DNA from 2 places in the Shewanella sp. DAU305 genome. Region 2 is predicted to be linked to the other one. Evidence: riboswitches for the same ligand, from Rfam matches in the RefSeq annotation. Region 2 holds a riboswitch; the other holds the start of a gene.
The links. Region 2 has a riboswitch for thiamine pyrophosphate ahead of OX890_RS14170 (TonB-dependent receptor). Riboswitches for the same ligand answer to the same signal wherever they lie in the genome.
Positions count from the first base shown of each region.

Region 1: it holds a riboswitch for thiamine pyrophosphate, as region 2 does, so the genes downstream of both, thiC (phosphomethylpyrimidine synthase ThiC) here and OX890_RS14170 (TonB-dependent receptor) in region 2, are expected to answer to the same signal.

Region 1 covers NZ_CP113808.1:2,759,392-2,766,995, forward strand. Annotated here, with positions in the region: gene OX890_RS11735 (tRNA-uridine aminocarboxypropyltransferase) at 1-443, shown strand, start outside; gene trhA (PAQR family membrane homeostasis protein TrhA) at 606-1,289, opposite strand; gene OX890_RS11745 (hypothetical protein) at 1,786-3,117, shown strand; TPP riboswitch at 3,285-3,383, shown strand; gene thiC (phosphomethylpyrimidine synthase ThiC) at 3,585-5,708, shown strand; gene OX890_RS11755 (bifunctional hydroxymethylpyrimidine kinase/phosphomethylpyrimidine kinase) at 5,711-7,591, shown strand; gene OX890_RS11760 (HesA/MoeB/ThiF family protein) at 7,584-7,604, shown strand, end outside.
Region 2 covers NZ_CP113808.1:3,363,003-3,370,606, reverse strand. Annotated here, with positions in the region: gene OX890_RS14195 (M61 family metallopeptidase) at 1-788, opposite strand, end outside; gene hinT (purine nucleoside phosphoramidase) at 933-1,289, shown strand; gene OX890_RS14185 (PaaI family thioesterase) at 1,286-1,813, shown strand; gene OX890_RS14180 (PaaI family thioesterase) at 1,800-2,297, shown strand; gene OX890_RS14175 (YcfL family protein) at 2,438-2,833, shown strand; TPP riboswitch at 2,926-3,051, shown strand; gene OX890_RS14170 (TonB-dependent receptor) at 3,106-5,340, shown strand; gene OX890_RS14165 (hypothetical protein) at 5,447-5,707, shown strand; gene pnuC (nicotinamide riboside transporter PnuC) at 5,754-6,407, shown strand; gene OX890_RS14155 (phosphotransferase) at 6,407-7,555, shown strand.

The DNA of each region.
Region 1 (7,604 bases), 600 kb from region 2:
CTGATAACGATTTAGTGGCTATGCTGGCATCGCAGCAGGCTAAATTGTTGTTTCCTGCAAGTGATACTGAGCCCGCTGTGCCCATTGATCAAAATGCCTTAGATACGGATTTAGCTGAGCCAGTGCTCTCGAATGCACAAATGTTGTTAGCGGCAGCGCAATCTACAGTGATAGCAGAACTAATGCCGAGCCAAGTGGTGATTTTAGATGCGACCTGGCAGGAGGCGCGTAAGATGCTGCGCCAGAGCCCCTATCTTAAAACGGCTGCACGAGTCAGTTTGCCGCCACTTATGCCTGAATCCGCCTTTATATTGCGGCGTAATCAGCAAGAAGGAGGCTTGTGTACTGCAGAATGTATTATTGCACTTTGGCGCCAGTGTGGCAGAGCAGAACAAGCGGCGCTATTAGCGTCGCTGTTTACTGAATTGAATAGCCGTACTTGATTGCGATGTTCGAGAGAACGTTTGAGGAAGTGCTTGAATAGATAATTAACGACTTTCAGCTTTGACTCACAGATAAATCACCGTCAGTTAAATCACCATCTGTTAAGTCATAATCATTTAAATTATAGCCAGTTAAATCACCATCAGGTAAATCATAGCCATTTAAATAACAGTCAGATAAATACACAGAAAGTGACTCATGGCACCGCCAAGCACGAACAAATGCCAAATGGCATGGTTAAATGGAATACGTTTCCCGACGTAGAACACCACCCCTAAGGTGTAAAACAAGCCACCTAAGATCAATAGATTAAAACCTAACTCCGACATGGCCGCCGTTAAATCGCCCATCACAGTGACACATAGCCAACCCATGGCGAGATACAAGACTAAGCTTAACTTTTTGAATTTGTGAATAAATAGCGTCTTAAATAGGATCCCACCAATTGCAAGCGACCAAATCGCCGTTAAAATTACTATCGATTGCGTCCCCTGTAGGCTTATCAGCATCAAAGGTGTGTAAGTTCCTGCAATTAAGCAGTAAATTGCGCAGTGATCGGCGATCTTAAGTTTATGTTTCCAGCCTGAATGGCTAACGCTGTGGTATAAGGTCGAGCATAGAAAAAGCACAATGATGCTCGCACCATAAATGGCAACGCCTGTTAGTTGAATTGGCGTTAGATGATCTTGCCCTTTGAGTAACATCAGTACCAATGCCACTATGCCTGCGATGACGCCTAAGCCATGGGATACGCTATTAGCGATCTCTTCTTTAATACTATACGGCCCAGACTTAGCAAGGATTTTAGCTGGGTTTTGTTGTTCGATAACACTTTGAGTCGACATGGTAGATACACACTCGCAAACGATAATGACTGAGTCTATCAGTTAGGAAAATAAATCACCATATTTAAGCGTACACTTGTAAGCTTAAATTTCATGATTGGCTTCTATTGTTTTCACCTTTTATCTTTTTTACGCCGTCTTGTATTCCCGTCAGCGTATCGCATTGACTATGTTATCCGCTTTAAGACGTAAGAGTTAGCAAGCATTTTCCCATCAATTTAGCGCGATTGTGATCTCAATTCCCAGCCTTATTTGTCTCAACTGACAAGTGTCTTACTAAGCATTGGCATAAGCACTGCGCTTGTAACGTGTTGCATTCGCGTTGAACTTTACCCTGTTTGCCTCCTCTAATCTGCGTTGAGCACTCGCAAGTAAATGCAATCATTGGATAATTCTCTTTCAATATTCAGCAACTCGATATTGGATTTGAGTGCAATTGTTCCACGTTAAGCATCATCGAAATCAATTGAGACTACACAAAACCTAAGGATGGATTTTGCCTTTTCAACGTCAACCCAAAGCCGTGCCTTTATTGACAGTATCTCCTACAGCAATAGCGATTGGAGATGATACTGATAGTGCTTTGTTTTTTTCGGTCACATCGCCAGAAGGTGAGACTTTTATCGCATTTGATCATCACCTCGGTGAACTGGATGCTGCTCAAACGCCTGTTTTTACCACTGATGCCGAGCCGTCAGCGTTCAATCGCGGTGCAGGCCTTTTAGTCACTGAGCATGACACCCAAGCTATATATCAAGAGCAGGCCCGAGATTTGGTACTGCAAGAAATCCATACTGAACATCAAGATCAACATCAAGATAAATTGGTTGCTGAGTCTGAATCAAAACTTGAACTGTCTGGGACAATACAAACCAGTGCTTATTCATTGGGGACAGGATCCGTTTTGCGTGCTCGTCAGCCATATTTCAAAGGATTAAGCCTGTTATTTTTTGTGATCTTAGTGCATGTGTGTTTATTTTTACTTATCTGCATTTTGTGGCGCCCGCAGTTAAATCCCTTTGGATTAACAGAAACAGAAAGCCGGGGCCCTAAAGTAACGGCGCTCAAAGCTTATTTTATTTATGCTCCCGCGGTAGAGAAGGCTGAAAGCGCTGCGCTAGAAACAGAGAGCAAGGCCGAGGATAAGACTGAGATGACAAGTTCTGTTACGCCTACAACTGTTCCCACGCCTACAACTCAAGTTAAGCCTATGCCAATATTTGAAAAGGTCGTGCCTGAAAAAGTAGATCAGGGAAAAGTGAAGCCAGATACGGTTAAACCTGACATCACTCAATCGAGCCAATCTCAATCAAGTGCCCCAAGTGAAGTACAGCCCGCGGAAGCGACGGCAAAAAAGCCAACAAATATGTTTGATGCCACAGAAATTAAGACGCAGCTTGGCGCTCAGAGTTCGCCTGCAGCAGAAGGTGAGAGCACAATAGCGACAAGCTCAAGCATGAGTTTATTCACCCAGCAATATTTTGAACGTCAGCGCGAGCAAGCGCTCGATGATCTCGTCATTGAACAGGCCGATAAATTCACCCGGAAATCGAATATGAGTGAAATGAGCCCTGAGATGGAAGTGTTATTTGTCCCTAACGCCGATGATTTCGGTGGCACAACGAGTCTAGATTTACCCTTAGATCCAAATCGTATTGTGCGTAAAGGGGATACTTGTTATCGCGTGGTACAATTGGGGACTCAAGTCAATCCTTACGCAGAAAATTTAGGCTTCCCATTTGACTGCAGTGGCAAAAAAATCAATCAAGCTATTGATGATGCCATTCAATCTCGATTAAATAAAATGATGCTCAAACCCCATAAATAGTGACTTTCTTTTATGATCTATTTTCATGCTAATTATGGCTTTTTTAGTTTAATTTGATTTAATCAATTAAAAACAATAAATTATGAACCTTTATTTTGGATTGGTATTTAAGGCTTTTAATTACTTTTTTCCTTGTTTGTTGCTGCCGCTTCTGTCTATACTGCGCACTCATCTTGTCGGAGTGCCTCTTGGCTGAGACCGTTTATTCGGGATCCGTTGAACCTGATCAGGTTAAAACCTGCGAAGGAAACAAGCGTAATAACACATATTAAATCGCCAAAATAGACGGCTTGAACACCTGTTAACTCAGCAGTGTTTTAAGCCTTAATGTTTAGATTTAATTGTTATTGAGCAGGGTAACTCAATTTTTGAAGCCAGTGTTGGCCACAAAAATTGATTGCCATGCCCAGCTATCAACAACTCAATTCTCCAGACAAGCAACTCCATTTTTTAACGTGAGATTGCTTATGTCCAGTTCAAACCAAAACCCAGCTGTAGCTGCCAATGCGATAGAAATCACAGCGTCAGAATCGACAATCCCTAATAAATCGACAGTGCCTAATAAATCGGCTGAGTCTAGTCAATCAATCGTGCCTAAGGCGCCGAGTCGCCGCGAAACCCGCGCGCAGGCCCAAGCCTTTATCGATACGTTAGCGCCGCTGCAACATTCTAATTCACAAAAGATTTACCTCGAAGGTTCAAGTGCCGATATTCGCGTTGGCATGCGGCAAATCCTGCAGACTGACACCCTTGTCGGCGGTACAGATGATGCGCCTATCATGGAAAAAAATCCGCCAATACGCGTGTATGATTGCGCTGGACCTTATTCCGATCCTGAGGCCGATATCAATGTGCGTCTAGGCCTTGGTAAATTAAGACAAAACTGGATCCTAGCCCGCAACGACACAGAGCAATTACCCTGTGCCACCTCAGATTTTACCCAACAAAGACTCGCCGACGACGGTTTAGACCATCTGCGTTTTGAGGCAGGTTCGAGTGCAATTGTCCGCCCACGCAGAGCGCTGCAGGGTAAACGAGTCAGTCAATTACACTATGCCCGTCAAGGGATTATCACGCCCGAAATGGAATATGTAGCGATCCGCGAGAACATGGCACTTGCCGAAGTACAGGATGAAATCCTCAATCGTAAAGCCAAGGGCGAAGCTTTTGGTGCCTTAGTCGGCGAACCGATTACCGCCGAATTTGTCCGCGCCGAAGTTGCCCGTGGCCGCGCGATTATTCCGCTGAATATTAACCATCCCGAAGCCGAACCTATGATCATTGGGCGTAACTTTTTGGTGAAAGTGAATGCCAATATTGGTAATTCTGCGGTGACGTCATCCATCGAGGAAGAAGTGGAAAAGCTCGTCTGGTCAACCCGTTGGGGTGCAGATACGGTCATGGATTTATCCACGGGTCGTTATATCCACGAAACCCGCGAATGGATCATCCGTAACTCGCCAGTGCCCATCGGCACAGTACCAATTTATCAAGCGCTGGAGAAAGTGAACGGCGTGGCAGAGGATTTAACCTGGGAAGTGTTCCGCGATACCTTGATTGAACAAGCGGAACAAGGTGTTGATTACTTTACCATTCATGCTGGTGTGCTGCTTCGTTACGTGCCGATGACGGCTAAACGCGTTACTGGGATCGTTTCCCGCGGCGGTTCAATTATGGCCAAATGGTGCCTGAGTCACCACAAGGAAAACTTCCTCTACAGCCATTTTCGTGAGATCTGTGAGCTTTGCGTTGCCTACGATGTATCCCTGTCTTTAGGTGATGGTATGCGTCCAGGCTCAATTGCCGACGCCAATGATGCCGCCCAGTTTGCAGAGCTTGAAACCTTAGGTGAGCTAGTCAAAATCGCATGGGAATACGACGTACAAACCATTATCGAAGGGCCGGGACATATCCCGATGCAGCTCATTAAAGAGAACATGGACAAGCAGTTAGCTCACTGCGATGAAGCGCCGTTTTACACGCTTGGCCCACAAATCACCGATATCGCACCTGGGTATGATCATTTCACCTCCGGCATAGGCGCGGCCATGATTGCTTGGTACGGCTGCGCTATGTTGTGTTATGTCACGCCAAAAGAACACTTAGGATTACCGAATAAACAAGATGTTAAGCAAGGTTTGATTGCTTATAAGATTGCCGCCCACGCCGCCGATGTGGCGAAAGGTCATCCGAGTGCGCAAATTCGTGACAATGCGCTGGCAAAGGCGCGGTTCGAATTCCGCTGGGAAGATCAATATAACTTAGGACTCGATCCTGAAACCGCGCGCGCTTATCACGATGAATCTTTACCGCAGGAATCCGCTAAAGTCGCGCATTTTTGTTCTATGTGCGGCCCTAAATTTTGTTCGATGAAAATCACCCAAGATGTGCGCGCCTATGCCGCTGGCTTAGAGGCGGCACAAGCGAAGGCGGATCAAGTTGAAGCTGCTGACCAAGCCATGCAAGTCACAGTCAAGACGCCGCAGGAGTTGGAAGCGGCCATGGCGCTAAAATCGGCACAATTTGCTGCTTCGGGCGCCGAGATCTATCACGTGAAAGACAAGCTTGTCGCCGAAGCTGAGGAAGCCTAATTATGCTAGGTATTCATGGGGATAATGCGCCCATGAATACCGCTCACCCCGCATTTGTTTGGACCATAGCTGGTTCAGACAGTGGCGGCGGTGCCGGTATTCAGGCGGACTTGGCGACAATTCAAGATTTAGGCTGTCACGGTTGTAGCGTGATCACCACAGTGACGGCGCAAAGCTCTGTGGCGGTCACTTTAGTCGAGCCCGTATCAGCGGCGATGTTAATGGCTCAGCTGACGACTTTACTTTCCGACTTACCACCCAAAGCAATTAAAATCGGCTTACTGGCAGATCAAACTCAAGTGGCATTGCTGGCAGATTGGATCGCGAGTTTTAAAATCCACTATCCATCTGTGCCTGTGATTGTCGATCCTGTGATGGTCGCCAGTTGTGGCGATGCATTAGCAGTAGATAACTGTCAGGATATAAAAAGTGCGGCTAAATCAGCCTTAGATTTTAGGCCTTTCAAAGGTTTAATCGAACTTATCACACCCAATGTGCTTGAACTTGGGCGGTTAACTCACAGTGATGTTTCAACGAAAGCGCAATTCGCTGCCGCGGCACTGGCTTTATCCCAGAGCCTTGATTGCAGTGTGCTCGCTAAAGGTGGCGATGTGAGCTTTGGTTGCACTGACATTCTTGCTGATACTCAAACTCAAACTAACGCTCTTGATACCGCTTACAAGAGTAATGGCTGGGATCTTGAGCTTGCCGAGGATTATCTAGTTTGTCGTCAAGTGCGCGCGAGCTCTGAGTTGCATCAAAATGGACGCTTCTGGTTAGCCAGCCAGCGGGTTAATACCCGTCATAATCATGGTAGCGGCTGCACTTTGTCATCGGCCATTGCCGCCGTGTTAGCGCAAGGTTTTGTATTACAAGATGCGGTGGTTGTTGCCAAAGCCTATGTGAGTCAAGGCTTAAGCGCGGCGATTGGTTTAGGGCAAGGTCCAGGGCCGTTGGCCCGTACGGGTTGGCCTAATAACTTGTCCTGCTATGCCAAGATAAATTTGTGTGATGGCAATTTTATTAGTCATCAAATCAGCCAACATCTTGATGTTATGAGTGATTTAGTTGCAACAGATCAGGTAAGAATAGCCTCGGCGCCACCTCAAAATATTTTATCCCAAGGTTTTAAAGTGCTCGATGCCGATCTCGGCGTGTATCCCGTGGTGAGTGACTTAACCATGCTGGAAAGTTTGTTAGCGGCCGGCGTTAAAACCCTGCAGTTAAGGATAAAAACCGACATCAGCGAATTAACTTCTGCAGGGTTAGGCGAATCTGTGCAAAGTAGATGTGAGTCAGGCAAATCTAAATCAGGCGAAACTGAGTTAATTGGCTCCGAATTAGAAGCACAAATTCAAACAGCCATTGCCTTAGGTAAGCATTTTAATGCGCAGCTTTTTATCAATGATCACTGGCAGTTAGCAATAAAACACCATGCCTTTGGGGTACATTTAGGCCAAGAAGATCTCGCTGTAGCTGACTTAGCCGCCATTAAAGCGGCGGGACTTGCGCTTGGCATATCGAGTCACAGTTATTTCGAGCTGTTATTGGCCCATCAATGTTCGCCATCCTACATAGCGCTTGGGCATATATTTCCTACCACAACGAAGCAAATGCCTTCGGCGCCCCAAGGGCTCGCAAAACTTAAACACTATGTGGCGTTACTCCAAGGCCATTATCCCTTGGTCGCAATTGGCGGTATTGATTTAGATAATCTGGCAAAGGTGAAAGCAACAGGGGTGGGCAATATTGCTGTGGTGCGCGCAATAACGAAAGCTAAGGAGCCAGTCGCAGCGTTTGCAGAGCTGAGCCAAGCTTGGGAGCAATGTAGCTTGTCTGAAGAACTGGCTGTAAAGCATGAGTTGGATGCAAAGCATGAGTAAAAAAACACCTCTT
Region 2 (7,604 bases):
AGCGGTAAGTCCTTGCGTGAACACATTAATGCGGTAGAAGCTCTGTGCTCTAAACCACCAAAGCCATTGTCTAATACTGTGGTCATAAACAAATAGCGTTTGAAGGGGGCTGGTGTACCAAAGAGGTTGATTTGATATTCGCAAATGGCTTTTAAGTCTTGGCAGAGCCTTGGAATACAAGCGCGGTGGCGGCCATTGAGTACGATATCGTGGCGTATGCCGCAGGCATCAAAACTGGCTAAGGTAAATAAGCCCATTTCCACTGGATGATCGATAAGTTCGTCATAGCTTGTGGCATTAAATTGACCGAAATAAAAGTCGTCACCACTGATGCGGGTCATGCTCGTGGCAACGCGCCACTCACCTAATGTTGATTCAGAGGCATTTGATTCCGTGGGCGGTAGCATAGTGACAGTGTGGGTTTGTTGTTCAAAACCGTGGGCGGATAAAAACACGCTACTGCCGTTAAAGAAGCCGTGGGTCATGTCCAAATGCGCGGTGCGCACCGATAGATCCCAAGCATACACTTGATAAGTCAGAATGATTTCGTTGCTATTATTGTCAACTGACCAAGTTTGCTTATCTAGCTGGATTAGCTTGAGCGTTTGGCCATTAGCATCATGTGCCTTGAGTTCAATGATGTTTTTGGCAAAGTCACGCACCATATAACTGCCAGGCAGCCAAGCGGGTAGGCTAAAGACCTGCACAGGCTTGGGCTGGGATAATGTCATAGTGACTGCGAATAAATGGGCTTTCGGATCGACGGGGATTATCTGGTAATGGATCATATTTATCCTGCAAAACCTGAGTGTTTTAATGGTGGCCATGCTGCCAAAAATGCCTGCAACTGGCAAATGAAAAGCAAAATATCTACAGACACAAAGCGTTGAATTACTAGTATACTATGCCAACTAACCCAAGGAGGACGCCCCATGGCCGAAGAAACGATTTTCAGCAAAATTATTCGTCGCGAAATTCCCGCGGATATTCTGCATCAAGATGAACTTGTGACAGCCTTTAGAGACATTTCCCCTAAGGCGCCAACCCATATTTTGATTGTGCCGAATCATTTGATCCCAACGGCGAACGACATGAAAGCCTCTGATGAGCCGGTGCTTGGCCGTATGATGACTGTTGCGGCTAAATTGGCGGCGGAAGCGGGTATCGCTAAAGATGGCTACCGACTGATCATGAACTGCAATCAACACGGTGGACAAGAAGTCTATCACATTCATTTCCACCTTGTGGGCGGGGAGCCTCTGGGGCCCATGTTGAGCCAAGGCAAATGAAGGTAAATTCGGATTTTTTCCCGCTGACCCAAATGGCGCAGCGGTTTGTGGATCAACTCGCTCAGTGTCGTCGTCTCGGTTTAACGGTATTGGAGGCGAGCGAGCACCATGTGTTGATTGAGTTGCCCTACAGCACTGAATTAATTGGTTATCCTGATACGGGGGTTATCCACGGTGGAGTCATTACCACTTTAATGGATACCGCCTGTGGCAGTGCTGTTGTTAGCGCGATATTCCATAAATTTAAATTGTTAGAAATCTCACCTACGCTCGATTTGCGGGTGGATTATATGAAGCCCGCTCAGCCCCATAAACCTGTGTTTGGGTTTGCTGAATGCTACAAATTGTCTTCCAATATTGCCTTTACCCGCGCGATTGCTTATCAAGACAGTATCGACGATCCTATTGCCCATGCTGTTGGTTCCTTTATGCGGATCAGCCCAGAAATGGTGGGTGATGCCTTTAGACAAGCGCTGATGGGTGAAGCCGTGCCTGAGATAGGATACACTGATGAGCGCAAATAATTCGGAACTTGGCACAGCCAGTCCCACTCAAAAAGCCCAAGTAAAAGCGCCTATCGATGTGCAAGGCATTGTTAAGCGCGCCACTGAGCTTAACGATTTCGGCCATTTACTTGAGCACGTCCCCTATGCCAAATTTATTGGGATGAAGGTGGAACGTTTTGGTGATGAACTGATTTTTAAACTGCCTGCTAAGGACGACAATATCGGTAATCCTGTGTTGCCCGCGATTCATGGCGGCGTCATTGCAGGTTTTATGGAGATGTCAGCGATAGTGCAGTTGATGGTCTTTATGCAAACAGCCAAAGTGCCTAAAGTGGTCGATTTTTCCATCGACTATTTACGTGCAGGACTGCATAAAGATAGCTTTGCAGAATGTCGTATTACCCGACAGGGGCGACGAGTGGCCAACGTGAATATCGATTGTTGGCAAACCAATCGTAAGCAGCTCATCGCTACGGCACGGGCGCACTTTCTGATTGATTAACTCGTTTTAGTGAGCAGTGTTTGACTGATGATTAAGTCTGTCTTGTTAAGCATAAGTTCAGCACAGTTCGATTAGCTTGTCGTTTAATGGGAAATGGTGCGCGCTGGCCGCGCATTTTGTCGCGTGACTGGGAGAAAGAGATGAAACAAATTTATACAGGACTATTATTGGCCGCGGCGCTGACCTTAGGCGCTTGTGCCTCACATACCGCAGGTATTTCAGTGAGTTCGCTTGGTGAAACCCGTGTCGATAATACCAGTTTTGCCCGAGATATTGCGGTTGAAAGTGTGGATGCACGCCGAGTCGGCGATTTAGTGCAGGGTTCAGCGCTGATTGTCAGCAAATCGTCTACCGATATGCGTGTGCAGTATAAATTCACTTGGTACGATGCTAGCGGCTTTACTATCGAAGATGAAGCGACAAGCTGGAAATCGGTGAAGCTGCATGGCAAGCAACAATTGCAAGTCGCCGCCGTGGCGCCCAATGCCCAAGCGGTTAAATTTGATGTGTACGTGCGCGAAACCTTTTCGAATTAAGCCTGAAGTTCGCCCTGAGAATGCCAGCTATGCTGGCATTTTTCATTTTATGAGGTAAATGTGTCATCCCATCCTATTACTCATGTATACTAGGCGTCGCCAAGGGGTGTTTGCAGCGAATTAATTTACGTTGATTACTGCAAACTGAGATGTCAGCTGACGAACCCTTAGAACCTGATCCGGCTAATACCGGCGTAGGAATGGGCCAATCAACAGCACACTTCTGAATCGCTTATTCGTTGCCGGATCTCAAACTATGTATTTGAGGTCCTATGTTAAACAGTAAAACGCTAAACAGTAACACGTCAAAACGTCATTCCCCGTTTTTAACCGTATCGCCCAGCTTGTTTTTAACCCGAGCGCCGCTGGCATTAGCCATTGCTGCCGCGCTGAGCACTTCTGCATTTGCACAAACCGATGCTATTGATAAACCCGATCCCAGCACTGAGATGGAAGTCATGGTGGTGACGGCGGATTTTCGCAGCTCAAGTTTAGAAAAAATGCCCTCCAGTATTACCGTTATCGACAGTCAAAAAATTCAAGATGAAAGCGCGCAGCACTTTGAAGATCTGCTTAATTCAATCGCCAACTTTAACTGGTCAGGTGGAAGTTCACGGCCGAAATATTTTCAAATTCGCGGCGTAGGTGAGCAAGAGCAATACCAAGGTGCACCTAATTCTTCTGTTGGTTACATCATAGATGATATCGATTTATCCGGTATTGGCATGGTGTCGAGCATGTACGATCTACAACAGGTCGAAGTGCTACGTGGACCACAGGGCACACGTTATGGCGCTAATGCCTTAGCGGGACTGATTTATCTGAAAAGCAACGACCCCACCGATGTGTTTGAACATGGTGGCGAAGTATCGTTAGGCGATGATGATTTACGCACGTTTAGCGGTTTCAGTTCTGGCCCATTAACGGATTCTGGCAAGCTGCTTTATCGCGTTTCACTGCAGCAACATCAACAAAATGGCTACCACGACAACCTCTATTTAGGCCGTGACGATACCAATGGCCGCGATGAGTTCAGCGGCCGCGCTAAGCTGCGCTGGTATGCGACTGACGATTTGCAGTTTGATTTAACTGTGCTGCACGCCGATTTTGATAATGGCTACGATGTGTGGAGTTTAACCAATTCACCGACCCAGACGACATCGGATCAACCGGGTGTCGATAGCCAGCGCACCACAGGCGCAGGCTTTAAAGCGACCTATTCTGGCGCCGAAACCTTTGAGCTAACCTCGTTAACGTCCTTTGCGAATACCGATCACCATTACAGTTACGATGGCGATTGGTCGAACCCAGAGTATTGGGCTTCTAAGCAATGCAGTGATGACGATGGCAATCTGGCGCCGTGCCAATATGATTATTTTTGGGATAAAACTGGCCAACGTAAAACTGTGTCGCAAGAGTTTCGCTTAAGTTCTACCGAGCAGGGCCGAATCTTTGCGGACAGTACTGATTGGTTGCTTGGTGTGTACGGCATGAATCTGAAAGAAGATAACCAATTGTATTCTGAGTACAATGCTTGGCCGGATGAAGTCTTAGACTCTGAGTATGAAGCGACGAACTATGCCTTGTTTGGTCAGCTCGATACGGATCTGGGCTCAGATTATGCCTTATCTGTTGGCCTACGTTTGGAGCGCCGCAACAGCCATTACTCAGATACGAATAACGATAATTTCGACCCGAGTGAAACCATGTGGGGTGGCCATATTGCTGTGAGTAAAGTGCTGAATGACTCGCACAACGCTTATGTCCGTGTTGCGCGCGGTTACAAGGCGGGCGGTTTTAACATGACTTTGCCTGTCGAATTGAACGATAAAAAAGAGTTCAGTACTGAGACGCTTTATAACTATGAAATCGGTCTGAAATCCCATTGGCTAGCAGGGCTTATCGATACTAATTTGGCGCTGTTCTATATGGACAGGCAAGATCAACAGGTGGCTGCATCCCAGCAAGACCCTGATAAACCTCAGCGTTTTATCTTGTTCACCGAAAACGCTGGTAGTTCTAATAACTATGGTGCTGAGTTAGATGCGACTTGGTATGCCACGGATAATCTACAAATTTACTCAAGCTTAGGTTGGTTAGAAACGGCCTACGGTGACTACCAGTATCAGGATAAATACGGCACTGAGGTCGATTTAACTGGCCGCGATCTGGCCCATTCACCACACTTAACCTACAGCCTTGGCGGGACTTATCGTACCAATTCGGGCTGGTTTACTAACCTAAACCTGAGCGGTAAGAGTGAGTTTTACTATTCCGACAGCAATGAATCCCGTTCTGAGCCTTACACTATCGTCAATGCCCGTGTGGGTTATGAGGCGAGTGCATGGTCAGCCTATTTATGGGGCCGTAATTTGTTCAATGAAGAATACGGTGTGCGCGGCTTCTACTTCGGTAACGAGCCTGATAATGGCTGGGCTGAAAAGCAATATATTCGTTACGGCGATCCGCGTCAGATTGGCGTAACCTTTAACGTTAAGTTTATGTAAAAGCTGATGTAATGGCACATATCACTATGAGCCTATTGGGTTAACTCATGACTAAGCTGTAGTCCAGTGTAAGGGCTGCAGCTTCTCTCAAATTTAAGGAATTAAAATGAAACTGACCGCAGAAATTAGCATGTATCCCTTCAATGAGAACTACCTCGATCCGATTAAGTGGTTCATTGGCCGGGTGGATAGCTATCCTCATATCGAGCGCGTGACGAATGCGATGGCAACTCAAGTGTGCGGCGATTATTTAAATGTGATGACTATGCTGGCTACCGAGATGCAAGCTGCCCATGAGAAGTGGGGCAAGGCAGTATTTGTGTGTAAGTTTATCGGGGGTGAGCTTAATTTAGCCCACAGCGAATAATGCTTTACCGTCACATACGCGATAAATAGGCAGTGAGAACAACACAATGACAGATTTATGGTTAACCATGGTCGAGAGTATGAATGCGGCCTTTGGTGAAGTCCATGTGATGACCGCATGGGAAGCCTTGGCGGTATTGCTAGCCATGGCATATCTACTGCTGGCGATGAAGGCGAGCGTCTGGTGCTGGGCGGCGGCTTTTGCCAGTACCGCCATTTACACTGTGTTGTTTTGGAAGGTGTCGTTACTGATGGAGTCAGTGCTGAATATCTATTATATGGCGATGGCGCTCTATGGATATTGGCTCTGGACCCAAGGCGGCGATAAACATCAAGGGGTTAAAGTGACCACTTGGCCGTTGAAAACTCACTTGAAACTGATCGCGGTGACAGGCGTTATTTCGTTATTAGTCGGTCACGGCATGGCGACGTATACTCAGGCCGCATTCCCATATTTAGATGCGGCCACGACCTGTTTCGCTGTGATGACGACCTATTTAGTCGCGAAGAAAGTACTTGAGAATTGGCTCTACTGGGTCGTTATCGACATAGTGTCAATTTACCTTTTTCTCAGTAAAGGATTGATGTTGACCTCGCTATTATTTGTACTCTATGTGGGCCTTGCAGTAGTAGGGTATTTCCTTTGGCGCACTGCATTAGCCGACGCCCGTGAGGCCAATGCCTTGAAGTTACTCAGTTAATGCTCGATGTAAACGCTGCTAAGCCATACTCAGCGGGCGAATCATTCAACGCACTCTTGCCCATACTCAAACGAGCTGGGCTTGAGCAAGTGTTAAGTATTTGCGAGCTTTCGGGCGGCTTGAGTAATCATAATTATAAGATCACTACGCCTGCAGGCAGTTATGTGCTGCGGGTCAATGCCGATGCGGCGGACAGTTTTTGCACCCGCCAGCAGGAGCGTTTTTACTGGCAACAACTCGCCCAAGCTAAACTTGCCCCAGCACTGCTGTGGGTGAGTGAAGATGAGCGCTATTACCTCAGTGATTTTATTGAGAGTGACCTTATCGAAAGTGCTGTAGCGAGCGTTGCAGAGTGTGCAGTAATTGAACACAATGTGATTGATAGCGAACGCTTTGAACGTAAATGCTTCATCCATTGGTCTGCCTTAGAGCGCCAAACCAGTGCCGCTGATTTTATGCTGGGGCAAGTGTCTTTGGGCATTTTACATCACGGCGATTCACAACAAGCTTATTTAAATCATGAGCTTAGGCTGATGCCAATACAGCAAGATAAGCATCCCAACTCAGCTGCGCATTTACTGCTGGAATTATTGCTGCAATTGCGGGAACTGCCCACAGGTCCTTATGCCATCAGTATCACAGAGCAATGGCAGGAATATCACCAGCAGATGCTTGCCTATCAGGCTTCTCTTGCCCTCACGCACGATTGGAGTGAGCGAGTGGCTAAGCTGCTTAACATCCAAATCAACATCAAACATTGGTGTGATGACTTAGCGGCCTGTTTAATTAAGCCGCAGTTTTGCCATCGCGATCTTAATCCCCACAATTTGTTGTTCAAAAACAACCGCTTGTATTGTATTGATTTTGAGTATGCGACGGCGTCGCATCCCCTGTGTGAGTTAGCTGTAGTGTTAGCGACCCATGCGTTAACGCCAGCCCAGCAAAACGAGTTAGTGACGCAGTATCTGAGTGAACATCCCTATGTCACGTCCCACGCCGTAGCGGCCGTGCCTGCCGCCATTGACATGTACTGGGTATTTGCTTGCTACTGGGCATTATTGATGGCAGCGCAAACGGAGGCCAGTCGTAGCGCCAATTATCTCGCATGGTTTGATTGTTTTTGGCCACTCATCACCCAAGCATCATAGCGATTAGCTGCACGATTGGCGATTTAAAGCAGGCAAAGTATTAACATAT